3 regions of the Salinicoccus jeotgali genome follow, and region 1 is predicted to be linked to each of the others. Evidence: riboswitches for the same ligand, from Rfam matches in the RefSeq annotation. Region 1 holds a riboswitch; each other region holds the start of a gene.
What was found. A riboswitch is a leader RNA that binds a small molecule or an ion and turns the genes downstream of it on or off. The one in region 1 is predicted to bind thiamine pyrophosphate.
Positions count from the first base shown of each region.

Region 2: another riboswitch for thiamine pyrophosphate. It lies ahead of ACZ43I_RS10605 (3-oxoacyl-ACP reductase); the one in region 1 lies ahead of ACZ43I_RS03290 (YkoF family thiamine/hydroxymethylpyrimidine-binding protein).
Region 3: another riboswitch for thiamine pyrophosphate. It lies ahead of tenA (thiaminase II); the one in region 1 lies ahead of ACZ43I_RS03290 (YkoF family thiamine/hydroxymethylpyrimidine-binding protein).

Region 1 is NZ_AP043830.1:643,131-647,344, forward strand. It holds gene ACZ43I_RS03280 (DUF7916 family protein) at 1-660, opposite strand, end outside; gene ACZ43I_RS03285 (VOC family protein) at 852-1,283, shown strand; gene ACZ43I_RS03290 (YkoF family thiamine/hydroxymethylpyrimidine-binding protein) at 1,321-1,899, opposite strand; TPP riboswitch at 1,961-2,059, opposite strand; gene ACZ43I_RS03295 (SDR family NAD(P)-dependent oxidoreductase) at 2,215-2,952, shown strand; gene ACZ43I_RS03300 (hypothetical protein) at 3,002-3,448, shown strand; gene ACZ43I_RS03305 (protein adenylyltransferase SelO) at 3,606-4,214, shown strand, end outside.
Region 2 is NZ_AP043830.1:2,053,227-2,057,440, reverse strand. It holds gene ACZ43I_RS10610 (NtaA/DmoA family FMN-dependent monooxygenase) at 75-1,376, opposite strand; gene ACZ43I_RS10605 (3-oxoacyl-ACP reductase) at 1,388-2,137, opposite strand; TPP riboswitch at 2,240-2,342, opposite strand; gene ACZ43I_RS10600 (IS30 family transposase) at 2,564-3,523, opposite strand; gene ACZ43I_RS10595 (DUF3991 and TOPRIM domain-containing protein) at 3,647-4,214, shown strand, end outside.
Region 3 is NZ_AP043830.1:79,549-83,762, forward strand. It holds gene thiM (hydroxyethylthiazole kinase) at 1-349, opposite strand, end outside; gene thiD (bifunctional hydroxymethylpyrimidine kinase/phosphomethylpyrimidine kinase) at 353-1,147, opposite strand; gene tenA (thiaminase II) at 1,140-1,826, opposite strand; TPP riboswitch at 1,897-1,996, opposite strand; gene ACZ43I_RS00360 (metal ABC transporter solute-binding protein, Zn/Mn family) at 2,175-3,122, opposite strand; gene ACZ43I_RS00365 (metal ABC transporter permease) at 3,160-4,005, opposite strand; gene ACZ43I_RS00370 (metal ABC transporter ATP-binding protein) at 4,002-4,214, opposite strand, start outside.

The DNA.
Region 1 (4,214 bases):
GTCTTCTACGGTGATCCCGGGCACCGTGCCGGGTGCCGGCATCAGAATGACATCGGCGCCTGCACGGATGAAAGTGTTGAGGGTTTCATTGGTGATGATTGTACTGCCTGTTTCATTTGCTACACCAGCTCCATGCATTTTGCCGGCGATGATCAATATATCTTCACCGAATATCTCCCGGGCACGCGCTATGGCTAGGGCGATCTCATCATTTGAGACACCCGTTTTTGGATTGCCGGTAAGGCAGATGAAGTCGAAACCAAGGGTCTTTACAGCCGTTAGTGCTTCCTTGGATGCGATGCGTCCGCGGTTGATGGTGTCGAGCGCTTCAATCTCCTCGGCATCGAGATCGACCGGCTCAAGGTTGAGTCCGATCGGCCGTCCTGTAAGCTGTTTAATTTCCTGCATCAACTCCAAGTCGGCAGAAGGCTCCAGTCCTTCTACTTTCGGTTCGAAGACATCCAGCAGGTTGAACAGCAGCATGTCCGCTCCGAATGAAGCGGCCAGTTCTGCATTGGTGATGTCCGGATAGAGTGGGGGCACTGTGGCCATCGTCTCTGCGAGCATCACCCGGCCTTCACTTGCCTGGATGGATTGTTTCAGATCCCGGCCGGACATGCCTTTGAAATCAGATGCATTACAGTCCAGTAATCGTTTCATAATGGATCGTCTCCCTTCTTTGCCCTCATTCTATATAAAAATATCCCCGCTGACCAGTTTGAAGCGGATGGCGGGGAGGGTGCGCTCAGAATATATTTTGCACCATATTCTGTCAGCACCAAATATATATGGTATATTTACAATGTAAAACTACATCTTCTATACTACCTTATCTGAAAAGGGGAATGGCCATGGACAGAATCAATCTGATTACACTTGGCGTCAAAGATATTTCAGCTGCTGTCGCCTTTTACCGGAAACTTGGGTTGGAGTCGATCATAATGGGTGATGAGGATGAGATAGAAATCATCTTCTTCAGGATGAAGGGATCGAAACTGGCATTATATCCGCTCGACACGCTTGCCAGGGAGACCGGGGCGGAGGCAATGGATGTGACACATGGCTTCAACGGCATCACCTTGGCATTTAATGCGAAATCTGAAGCGGAGGTCGATCATATACTGGAGAGGGCCAAAAAATCAGGTGGCATCGTCACCAAGGAAGCGAGTCCAACCTCATGGGGTGGCTACAGCGGATATTTCAAAGATCCGGACGGCTATTACTGGGAAGTCGCCTATGGTTCTGATTGGGATTTTGATGAGGACGATATGCTGATCATATAGAAATACGGCCCGCCTCAAAGAGGCGGGCCGTATTCAATCAGCGGTTGGAAGGACTGTTTGATGAGAGGGTGAAGGTCATGGCGGTATGTCCTGCCGCTTCCTGTACTTTCAAAAACGCCGATTCCAAGGCATTGAAGATATCGTGGACGTCCCCATCCAGTCTTGTGGCACCATGGCTGGCACTCACTTTCACACCTTCTTTCGCTGCTGCATTGATTCGGGATTGGATAATCTCCATATAGTCCTCAGTCCCCAGCGGATAGAGCGCGAATTTGCATCCGGCCTGTTGCGCCACACCTCTACGCGGCGCCGTCGAACCAGTCGGTGTTTCGAGATCATTCTCCTCGTGGGTTTCGGGACATCCAACCGAAAATGTACCGCTCATCGCCACGTGCTTGCCAGTCTGTGCGGCGTTTAAGTAGATCGACTCCACAACAGCAAAAACTTCGGATATAGGGCCATGCACCGACGATGATACGTCATCCGTCACCATCATGACTTCAGCAGTTTCAGTTTCCTCCAAAGCTGATAGGATGACATCCACAAAGTCGTCGCTCATCACACTCAAATTGAATTGACAGCCTACCGGCTGTTTTGAACCGTATTCATTTCCCATAATGCCATACCTCCTGAATATTGATATAAAAAACTGCAGTCCGATAGGAATGCAGCATGAAGGTATATCAGCTGCACTTCCCCACGCTGGTGTTATCCAGATCGGGTCGTAGGGGTCCGGTAATCCGTCTCAGCTTTATATAGCGCCCCCAGTGCATCGGTATGCAGTTTCATCTTTATCATACATGTGATCATCAATCGACTACAAGTGATAGCTTGAGATGATTAAAAATAAATTGCGTTATAAAGTTTGAAAATTGAGATAATTGGGTACCTGTATCGTGAACGGATACGGTCATTAAAAGGAGGATGCACTTTGGATCTTAAGGACAAAGTAGCAATCATTACAGGAGGCGGCTCCGGTATTGGACTCGCCACAGCACAAGCGTTCTTGGAAAAAGGGGTAAAAGTCGTAATTGCAGACTACGATGAGGAAGCGGGCAGGAAAGCAGAAGAAAAGTTGAAAAGCCATGGTGACGTTGTGTTTCAGATGACCGACGTATCAGTGGAAGAGGATATTAAAAAAGTCGTTGCTCTCGCCGTGGAAAAGTTTGGACATCTGGATATCATGTTCAACAACGCCGGAATCGGTGTCCAGGGCGAGACGCACAAGCTTTCCTACGAAGATTACCATAAAGTGATCAGAGTCAATCAAGATAGCGTATTCTACGGTTCGAAGCATGCCATTCCTGAAATGCAGAAGGCTGGAGGCGGCGCAATCATCAATACCGCATCCATTCTCGGCAGTGTAGGCGAACCGACAGCATTTGCATATAACGCTTCCAAGGGCGCAATAAACTTAATGACGAAATCCGTCGCATTACAATATGCCAAGGATAACATCCGCGTCAGTGCAGTAGCTCCGGGCTATGTTGATTCCAACATGGTGAATAAGGACGCATTGGGAGAGTTTTATGATGCTCTCGTCGATAAGCACCCAATCGGTAGGCTCGGCAAGCCTGAAGAGATTGCACATGCAGTGGTATTCCTGGCGGAGAATGACTTTACGACCGGCACAACCCTCCTTGTAGATGGCGGTTACACCGCCCAGTAGGTTTATAGGGGGCAAGGCACCTGTACTGACTGTCGACTTCGATGCTTCCGTGCTTGGAACCCCAGTCATAAATGACTACTCGGAAGTGACCTTGAAGCATGTGCAGGCAGAAACAGCAGCCCCTATCGATAAAAAAGTCCTCCGGGAAGGCTCAAGGACACGTGATGTCATAAAGAAATTGACTGAAGACACATGGGTGCTCGAAGAATATTCAGATGAAGGTCTCCGGACACTTACAAACCTGAATATCACCTACGGCACCGAAAATAGGAACGTCTATACGATAAAAGAAGGCGATCCGCTTTCTGCCAAGGTGGAGTGTGATTGGAAGGTCATCGTCAAGGATGATGATATCGACACTGAATTGACTACCAGAAGCGTCATGACTGCCGACCAGGACTATTATTATCTTTTGAATGAATTAACGGCATGGAATGATAGAAATGAAGTATTTTCAAAAGCTTGGAATAAAAAAATAAAGAGAAATTATACGTAGGATGTCAAAAATGCCATGACCACAAAAGTCATGGCATTTTGTTTTCATACATTAAAAATCAACTATCAGCAGAAAGCAGATATACCCATAGTTATTAATGCTGTACCAACTCTGATAAAATGGGTAGACAGAATACCACGTAAAAGGGGCGAATATTATGACTGAAAGCGGATGGCAATTGGAACACACTTATACAGAACTCCCGGGAGTCTTCTATAGAGAAACACAACCGGAGAGTGCAGAGTTTCCGGAAATGGTCCTCTTCAACTGGAAATTGGCGGGGGAATTGGGTCTGGATGCGGCAAACCTTCAGATGGAAGCAACTGATGTCCTCTCGGGGAATGAGGTGCCAGAAGGCAGTAAACCGATAGCACAGGCTTACGCGGGGCATCAGTTCGGCAGTTTTACGATGCTCGGGGATGGCCGTGCAGTACTGCTCGGTGAGCAGGTGACACCATCAGGCGCACGGATGGACATTCAGCTGAAAGGTTCCGGACGTACGCCGTTTTCCCGCATGGGGGATGGGCGTGCGCCACTCGGGCCGATGCTTCGGGAGTACATGATCAGCGAAGCGATGCATGGGCTTGGAATACCGTCGACCCGTGCCATGGCACTTATTACGACAGGGGAAGCGGTGAGCCGCGGCAAGATGTTCCCGGGTGCAGTATTGACCCGTGTGGCATCGAGTCATATCCGTGTTGGAACTTTCGAATATGCAGCCCGTGCTGAGGGAGACGATAATGTGCGGATGCTTGCAGATTACGCA
Region 2 (4,214 bases), 870 kb from region 1:
AATAATTTACTTTCAAAACTTAAAGTACCTGGAAAGTTGAAAATTTTCGGTACTTCAAAATAAAAATTGAAATATTAATATAATGATAGCATTTCTCTTAAGTTTTCTCCATTGTAATTTCTTCTAAAAATTTTGCGCTTTTGCATTTCTGGAATGATGAATTCAACAAAATCTTCCAGACTGCCTGGGAGTGTTGGCGGCATCAAGTTGAAACCATCTGCGACACCTGCCTTCATCCATTTTTCGATTTCATCGACAATTTCTTCAGGCGTACCAATAAGTGTCAAGTGTCCGCCTCCAGCGTTTAGGTAACCGAGTAGTTCACGGACTGTCGGATTTCTGTCTTCTATGATTTCTAACACAGTTTGATAACGCCCGACTGGGCCTGTGAATTCTTCGATTGGGGGCAATGCAGGGACTTTTTCATCGAGTTTCCACGATTTTGTGTCTTGCTGAACAAAGAATTCGAGTTGCTTCAGCGCAGTATCAATTGGCAGTAAATCGTCTAATTTCGCTTTCTTTTCTTGTGCTTCTTCTTTTGTCTTACCCACATAAGTCACTAGACCTGGAAACACTTTGATTGAGCAGTCTGGCCGATGACTTTCTCTTATTGCCCGATCTAATTTCTCACGATAGGCTTTTGCTTGTCTTAAGTTCCAAGCAACTGAGTAGACTGCATCGGCATATTTCGCAGCAAGTGCCACGCCTTCTATTGATGCCCCTGCTTGCATCGCAACCGGTTTTCCTTCCTTTCCTAAAGGCAGGGTTAATGGCCCCTTTACTTGGAAGTAATCTCCATTATGGTTGAACGGTTGAATGTTATCGTTTTTGGTGATTTTATTGTTCGCTCTGTCTGGACTATAGTCATCAATGGACCACGATTCAAATAATTTATCCATGACTTCTGCAAATTCATCTGCTTTCTTATAACGCACTGCTCTTTCCGGTAATTCCAGCATACTGTGATTTTGTGCTTCGTAATCGGACATTGATGTCACCAGGTTCCAGCCCACACGTCCTTTTGTTATATGCTGCAGTGTGAGTAACTGCCTTGCTGAAGTAAACGGGTTATTAAACGTTCCCGAAATAGTTGAAACAAGTCCAACGTTAGCTGTGACATTACTCATGGCAGTTAATACAACTATTGGATCAAAATAACTCGTTGGCAATTCCGTAGCACTATAAGCAGGGAAGGCTTGTGCATCTGCGAAAAATACCGCATCGAATTTTCCACGTTCAGCAATCTTCGCCAAATTTTCATAGTATCCAATTGTCGTAAATTCATCTATGCTCGAATCTGCTGTCATCCATGCTGCCTGATGATGTCCTACACCATACAATAAAACTCCTATATTTAACTGTTTCGGATTAATCATAATATATCCCCCTAGTTCATAGTAAGGCCGCCATCCACCGTGATGTTCTGCCCCGTAATACCATCTGCTGCTTCGGAACAAAGATAAACCACCATATTCGCAACATCTTGAGGGGATGTGACTTTCCTCAATGGTGTGGATTGTGCGATTAAATCAAATACTTCAGGTGTTGTGGCTGCACTTGCATCTGTTGTCTTCAATAATCCGCCCGAAACGATATTTGCTCGGATGCCGTGCTGACCAAGCTCTGCTGCAACATTTCTGGTGAACCCAATTAAAGCAGCTTTTGCTGTTGTATATTCGTGATATGGTACCACAGGGTTTTGATATAGATTCGTTCCGATGCTAATGATTGCACCCTCTTTTCGCTCTAGGAATTGGGGGAGGGCACTTTGTGATACGTTGAACGCGGCTTTTAACGTGCCGTCTAGTTGTTGTTCATAATCTTTGTAGGTTAAATCTTTAAATGCTTTTTGAGTAGTTGGGTCAAACTTGAAGTTTACGAGTGCGTTGTTTACTACAACATCAATCTGCCCAAAATGTTCAGTCCCTTTTTTAACTAACTGTTCAACTTCTTTCCTATTTGTAACGTCTGCCTGAATAGAAATTGCTTGGGGTCCGATTTGCTTTTGCAACGCTTCTGCTTCTGATTTGCTGCGATTGTAGTTAATGATGACATTAAAGCCTTTTTCACTCAATTTTTTTACGATGCATCTACCAAGACCTCTGCCACTTCCTGTTACTAAAACTGTCCTTGCCAAGTAAATACCTCCTCTATTTTAGAAAAAAAATACGCAACCTTCGTAAGAAGGTTACGTATCGAGAGCGAATTATATACACCTATAAAGGCATAGATATTTAGCTGTATCGAAGTAACACTTTCCTACGCTAGTTTTAACTAGATCAGGTTCAAAGGGTTTGAGGTTATCCTCATCTCAGTTTACAAAAACGCCCCTAGTGCAAATTTATTCTATTTAATATCATTGTAGTACTTCTAAGAGATACGTCAAGTAAATAGTGAATACTTTGAAATTTATTGAATAAGCTGAGCAGGACTTCTCATCCAAGTGAATCAAAAAAATTCTAATGAGGTCCGGCAGTATATTGAACGTGTTTCTACTATTATATAGGGGTCGTTCATTGATGGAAATGGCCCCTGTATATGTTATTTTTCATTTCTTCGTTTGTCAAAATAAGCTAGACAGCCTGCCTACATTCATGTAACTCATAAATGCTTCCAGCGGTGTCTGGTAGTTCAAAAACTTTCTGGGTATGTGGTTTCTCTTGGAGGCTACTGAAGCAACCATCCTCTGATCCACTGTGTTGAAATCCATATGCTTGGGCAGGCCGTCTTTCCGAAGCAGTCCATTGGAATGTTCATTCAATCCTCTTTGGGAAGGCGTGCCCGGGTCGGCAAAGTAAATATCAATATCATTTCGGTTGCTCATTGACTGCCAATTTGAGAATTCCTTACCACAGTCGAAAGTAATGGATTTGAACACATTTCTGGGGATCTGATGGAACCATGCGTTGATGACTGTTTCAATATCCTTTGCAGTCCGGCCCTCGGGCTTGAGGGTAATGATCACTTTCGACAGCCGTTCTACAAGTGTCACAACGGCACTTTTATGATGGATGCCGACAATGGTATCGCCTTCCAGATGTCCAAATTCTTCTTTGAATGCTGGGTAGTCCGTCTTTCTGTCAGAGAGTTTCCGTCTGAAAGCCTGTCTCCCACGGCGTTCCTTATGGCCGTTGGGTTTTCGCTTTCCTTTCATCGTCAAGGTGGAAACATCAAAGTCTTTGCGCTTGAACATGCGGTACAATGTGCGGCTGGAGCAGTTGATCGGCTGTTCACGGCGACCGACAATCACATCCGGCGTCCATCCTTGCGCGACCTTTTCTGCCACATATGCGCGTTGATCATTCGACAGCACCGTCTGTTTTCGACCGCAACGCTGCTTGTTTGCCTTGTAGCGCTTATAGAAATCCAATGCGGTGTGACCGTCTTTCAGGAAAGTGACCACATTGTGGACGGTCTGACGTGCTCGGCCAATCTGTTCTGAAATCTTTGATACAGAGACATTCTGATGGAAATAAGATTCTATAATTACAAGTTCATCCGTGCTAAGATGGGTGTAGGTCATTCGTGATCACTCCTATGATTTCTTTGGTCGGAAATACATTTTGAGTGTATCACGAGTGGCTTTCTTTATGTGTCTAGCTTAATTTTACAATCGGCGATCCTTAAAAAAGAGGAGAGAAGGACTATGAAAGAATACTCTCAAAAAGAGATACAGCAACTGTTTAAAGAAAGAAAACCGATACCAAAGGAACTGGTCACTCAAGCTCAAAAAGCAGATCTCATTGATGTGATTGAAAAGCAGGGCGATGTCGTCATCCACGTATCTGATAAGTACGCAAAACTCGCTGAACATGACAGTTTTGTGATTGATAAGCAAAATAACTCATTCTTCTGGAACTCACAAGATTTAAAAGGGAATCCGATCAATTATTTAAGAAGTGTTCATGATTATAGCTTTAGAAGTGCCATTAAAGAACTCACTTTAAATGATGAGTACAAAACCGCAGAAGTCAATGTCGATAAAGAACAAGAACCCTTTGTCTTTCGGCCAGATGAGCTGTCGGAAGACACTTCCGTCGCAAAAGATTACCTCGTTAATCAACGAGGCATCAATGAAGACTTAGTAGATACACTCATTGATAAAAAACTCATACAGCAAGATCACAATAACAATGTCGTATTTTTGTGGGCGAAAAATAAAGAAGTCGTCGGCATGGATAAGCAAGGCACTCAACCTGATAAACGGTTTAAAC
Region 3 (4,214 bases), 560 kb from region 1:
TCCCCTTTATGAGTGAAACTTTATGGCGTGACAATAATTGTTCTGTAATCTCGACTCTGAAGCGTGAAGCACCAAATCCGACTGGATCAAATACAATCGGCACATCATTCCTGTTTGCTTCCTTCATCATCTCATCCATGACCTGTAGTTTGGATTGATCTGCAGTACCGATGTTGATGAGGAGTGCAGAAGCGGATTTCATCAGATCTGAAGCTTCTGCGACTTCCCCGCCTACAAGTGGCGAAGCGCCAATCGCAAGGAGCCCATTAGCCGTGAAGTTTTTGACGACATCATTTGTGATGCAGACAACAAGCGGGTTCATCTCTCTGAGTCTATTTACATTATCCATGAATTACTCTCCTTTATAGCTGAAATGGCTGACCGGTCCATTACCTTTTCCGATATTTGGGTTATGTCTGATTGCCGAAGTGATATAGCGCTTAGCGGTACGGAAACTTTCTTCGATTGATTTCCCCTTGGCCACCTCTGCTGTCATCACTGCTGAAAATGTGCATCCTGTGCCATGTGTGTTGGTTGTATCGATACGCGTTTCACTGAGTTCTATTGCGTTGTCTGCAGTAAATAAATAGTCTGTGGGGCCTGAATCCAGATGTCCGCCTGTTATTACAACGCTCTGCACCCCGATGTCATTCAGGAAAATATCGGCAGCTTTCTTGATATCCCCCTCACTACTGATTTGTTGGCCACTGATCTTCTCTGCTTCATGTATGTTTGGTGTAACGGTCAAAGCAAGGGGTAAAAGCTGTGTTCTGAGAAATTCAGCAGCATCTCCATCTATGAGTGGATCACCGCTTGTGGCAATCATGACCGGATCGATGATATAGGGGACTTGGTGGCGTTCAACACACTCTTTTATGACTGCCATCATCTCTTCGTTGGCAATCATGCCGCTTTTCATGGCGTCTGGTACTTCGTCGGAAAAGATGCTGTCCAATTGCTCCTGTAGAAACTGTCCCGGGATATTATGGACATCTTGGACGCCTATGGTATTTTGTGCGGTCAGGGCGGTGATTGCAGCCATTCCAAACACCTCTTGTGAATGGAAGGTTTTGATATCAGCCAAAACACCAGCGCCGCCAGTCGGATCGGTCCCTGCAACAGTCAACGCAATGGGCATTCTAGACATTCATATCCACCCCCGCCCAGTGTTCTCTTGTCATCGCCATATTGAAGAACCGCCTTTCATGCTCTGCACTCTCTCTGAAATTTTTGCGCAGCAGGCCTATTTCATCATCATTCATATTCTCCGCTTCTTTGTCGATGGCGTTGAACATCACATCAGCCGTCTCATCGATATTGCTACTGTAGAATTCGAACCATCCCCGGTATTGGTGGTTTTCCTGGAATACGTTTTGCGCCATCGCCTTTTCCGCCAACTTTTGATAGATGTAGGGGCACGGTGCCATGGCACTTAATGTGAATGCGATATTTTCCTTAGCATAGGCGTTATAGTACATATGTTTAATATAATGATCGGCAGAAGGATACCATTCTCCATCCTTTATGATTTCTGCATATGGCTTTCCTACAGCTCTTGCCAAAACTTCATGTGCCTCGACCTCTCCCCCAAGTATGAAACGCATCTCTTCGAGAAGATATTCCATCATGTCCTTGGAAGTGGTCTTCGAGATCAGCATGGCATAAATATTTGCGAATTCTTCAAGATATAATGCATCTGCCTGAAGATAGTGGATGAGTGAAGCGTGATCAATATCTTCATTTATGAGCCCCTGGATGAAATCATCCCCGTATATTTCGTCAATAAACTGCTCTGCATCCTGCTTCAATTGTGTACTTAACATCATAATCCTCCTATTTAGAATGATAAAAACCCATTTCCAGCGTAGGAAATGGGTTTAGTATGAAGACAGGATATGTCCGACCATCCCACATTCCTTACGCTGGCATTATCCAGATCAAGTCAAAGGGATCGGTCTGTGACCGTCTCAGCTAAAAAGCACCCCTAGTGGTGTTGCGTATTCAGTTGATTATCATGTTAGCCGACTCATTCCTCAAAGTCAAATATGGATATGAGTCATCAGACTGTCAATGTGTTTCAATGATTTCCCGGGAAATTTGACGACATCAATGATAGATAGAACATCGAGGGTCATCAACCATTAAAAAAAGATATGGCCACACGGCCATATCTTTTACTCGGCGCTCAACTCGTCATGGATCAGATTGATGTTGTAATTCAGATACTTGATATAGGTGTCCACTTCTTCTCCCGGTTTTCCAATTTCATCGGAATAGATGGGTTTTTTGGAAAAAGGAACGCCCGTCTGATCGGAGACGGTCTCCATCGGACGCGGATCGACGTTCGATTCGATGAAGAGTACAGGCACGTCATTTTCTTCAATGAATGAAACAAGTGAATTTATCTGGTTGGGTGAACCGGTATCTTCAGTATCAATTGCCCATATATACCCTTCCTTCAAACCGTAATCACTGGCAAGATATTGGAAGGCGCGTTCACTTGTAACAAGTACCCGACCTTCTTTCGGAATGTCATCTATCTTCTGTTGGTACTCCCCTTCTACATCTTTCAATCGTTTAAGATATTCGTCAGCCCGCTTCTCGTAGTTTTCTTTTCTTTCCGGGTCTTTTTCAATGAAAGCGTCACGCATATCCTCTGCCATCTTTATCCCCACTTTAGGACTGATGAAAGCATGCGGGTTGATTTCTTCTGCTTGGGTCTCTTCATCAGTGATGTACATCGGTTCGATGCGGTCTGATAGGGAGTAGACATCGTCTAGGTCCTGATTGACGGAATCGATCATTTTAAAGAACCAACCATTTCCACCACCCTCAAGGTTCAAGCCATTATAGAAAAGAATATCCGCGTCAGTGGCCTTTTTCATGTCTTTAGGAAGTGGTTCGTATTCATGGGGATCCGTGCCGGTCGGTACGAGGTTATGAATGTCGACATCCTCGCCTCCAATCTCACGGGCGAGATCCTCTAGAATCGTAAAGGATGTGACCACTTTCAATTTATCATCCTCATTCGCTTCACCCGCAGCACTGCTTTCATTTGAACAAGCATTCAACACTAGTACGACCATCAACAGGCCGATCAGATAAGTAATCTTATTCTTCATGTTTAATCTCTCCTAAAAATTTATAATGGCTCATCAATTATGATTTTTTCATCTTGCGAAGCTTTGGCCACAGTACGCCTTGCCTTGGAGAAAAAATCAGCACCAATACAAAGAGGATGGCAGAAGCAATCGCTATGATAGGGCCGGACGGCAGATCATGCATGTAGCTGTAATAGATGCCGACCACTGCAGCGCTGGCTCCAAAAATTGAAGATAATACGATCATGATGGATAGGCGGTTCGTCAGCAGATAGGCGGTCGAGGCCGGCGTAATCAGCAGGGAGACTACCAGTATCACCCCGACTGTCTGCAGGGAGGCGACTGCAACAAGTGTCAGCAGTACCATCAGACCATAGTGGATGAAACGGGTGTTCAAGCCATAAACCCGTGCCATCGTCTCATCGAATGTTGCAATGAGAAGTTCTTTATAGAAGACCACGATAATGATGATGACCAGAAGGCTGACCCCTGCAGTGATCCACATATCAGAAGTCCTGACGTGGAGGACGTTACCGAACAGTATCTGCGTCAAATCTGTTGCACTCTGCGCTTTTGTAATCAGTATGATCCCTAGAGCCAAAGCAGTTGAGAACACTATTCCGATTGAAGCGTCTGTCTTGATTCTACTGTTTTGGCTGATGCCACCTATACCCACAGCAGCGATCACTCCTGCTACTACAGCACCATAGAAATACGAAATACCCAACATGTAAGAAATGGCGATGCCAGGCAGTACTGCATGCGAAATGGCATCCCCCATCAACGACATTCCGCGCAGTACGATGAAACTGCCGATTACACCGGATATGATGCCGACCATTATTGAAGTGATCAAGGCTTTCTGGAGGTAATCATAGAACAATAGGTCATTCAAAAAACTCATGATAGTTTACCTCCCATGTTCTCTAAAACAGCTAATGGCGCATTAAAAGTTTTCTCCATCAGATCTGGGGTGAACACTTCAGCAACCGGCCCTGCAGCAACCAGACCGCCATTCACTAAGATCAAGTCATCAAAATAATCTTCTACTTTGGTCAGGTCATGGTGGATGACGAATAGCGTTTTTCCCTGATCCCTCAATTCCTTCAGAAT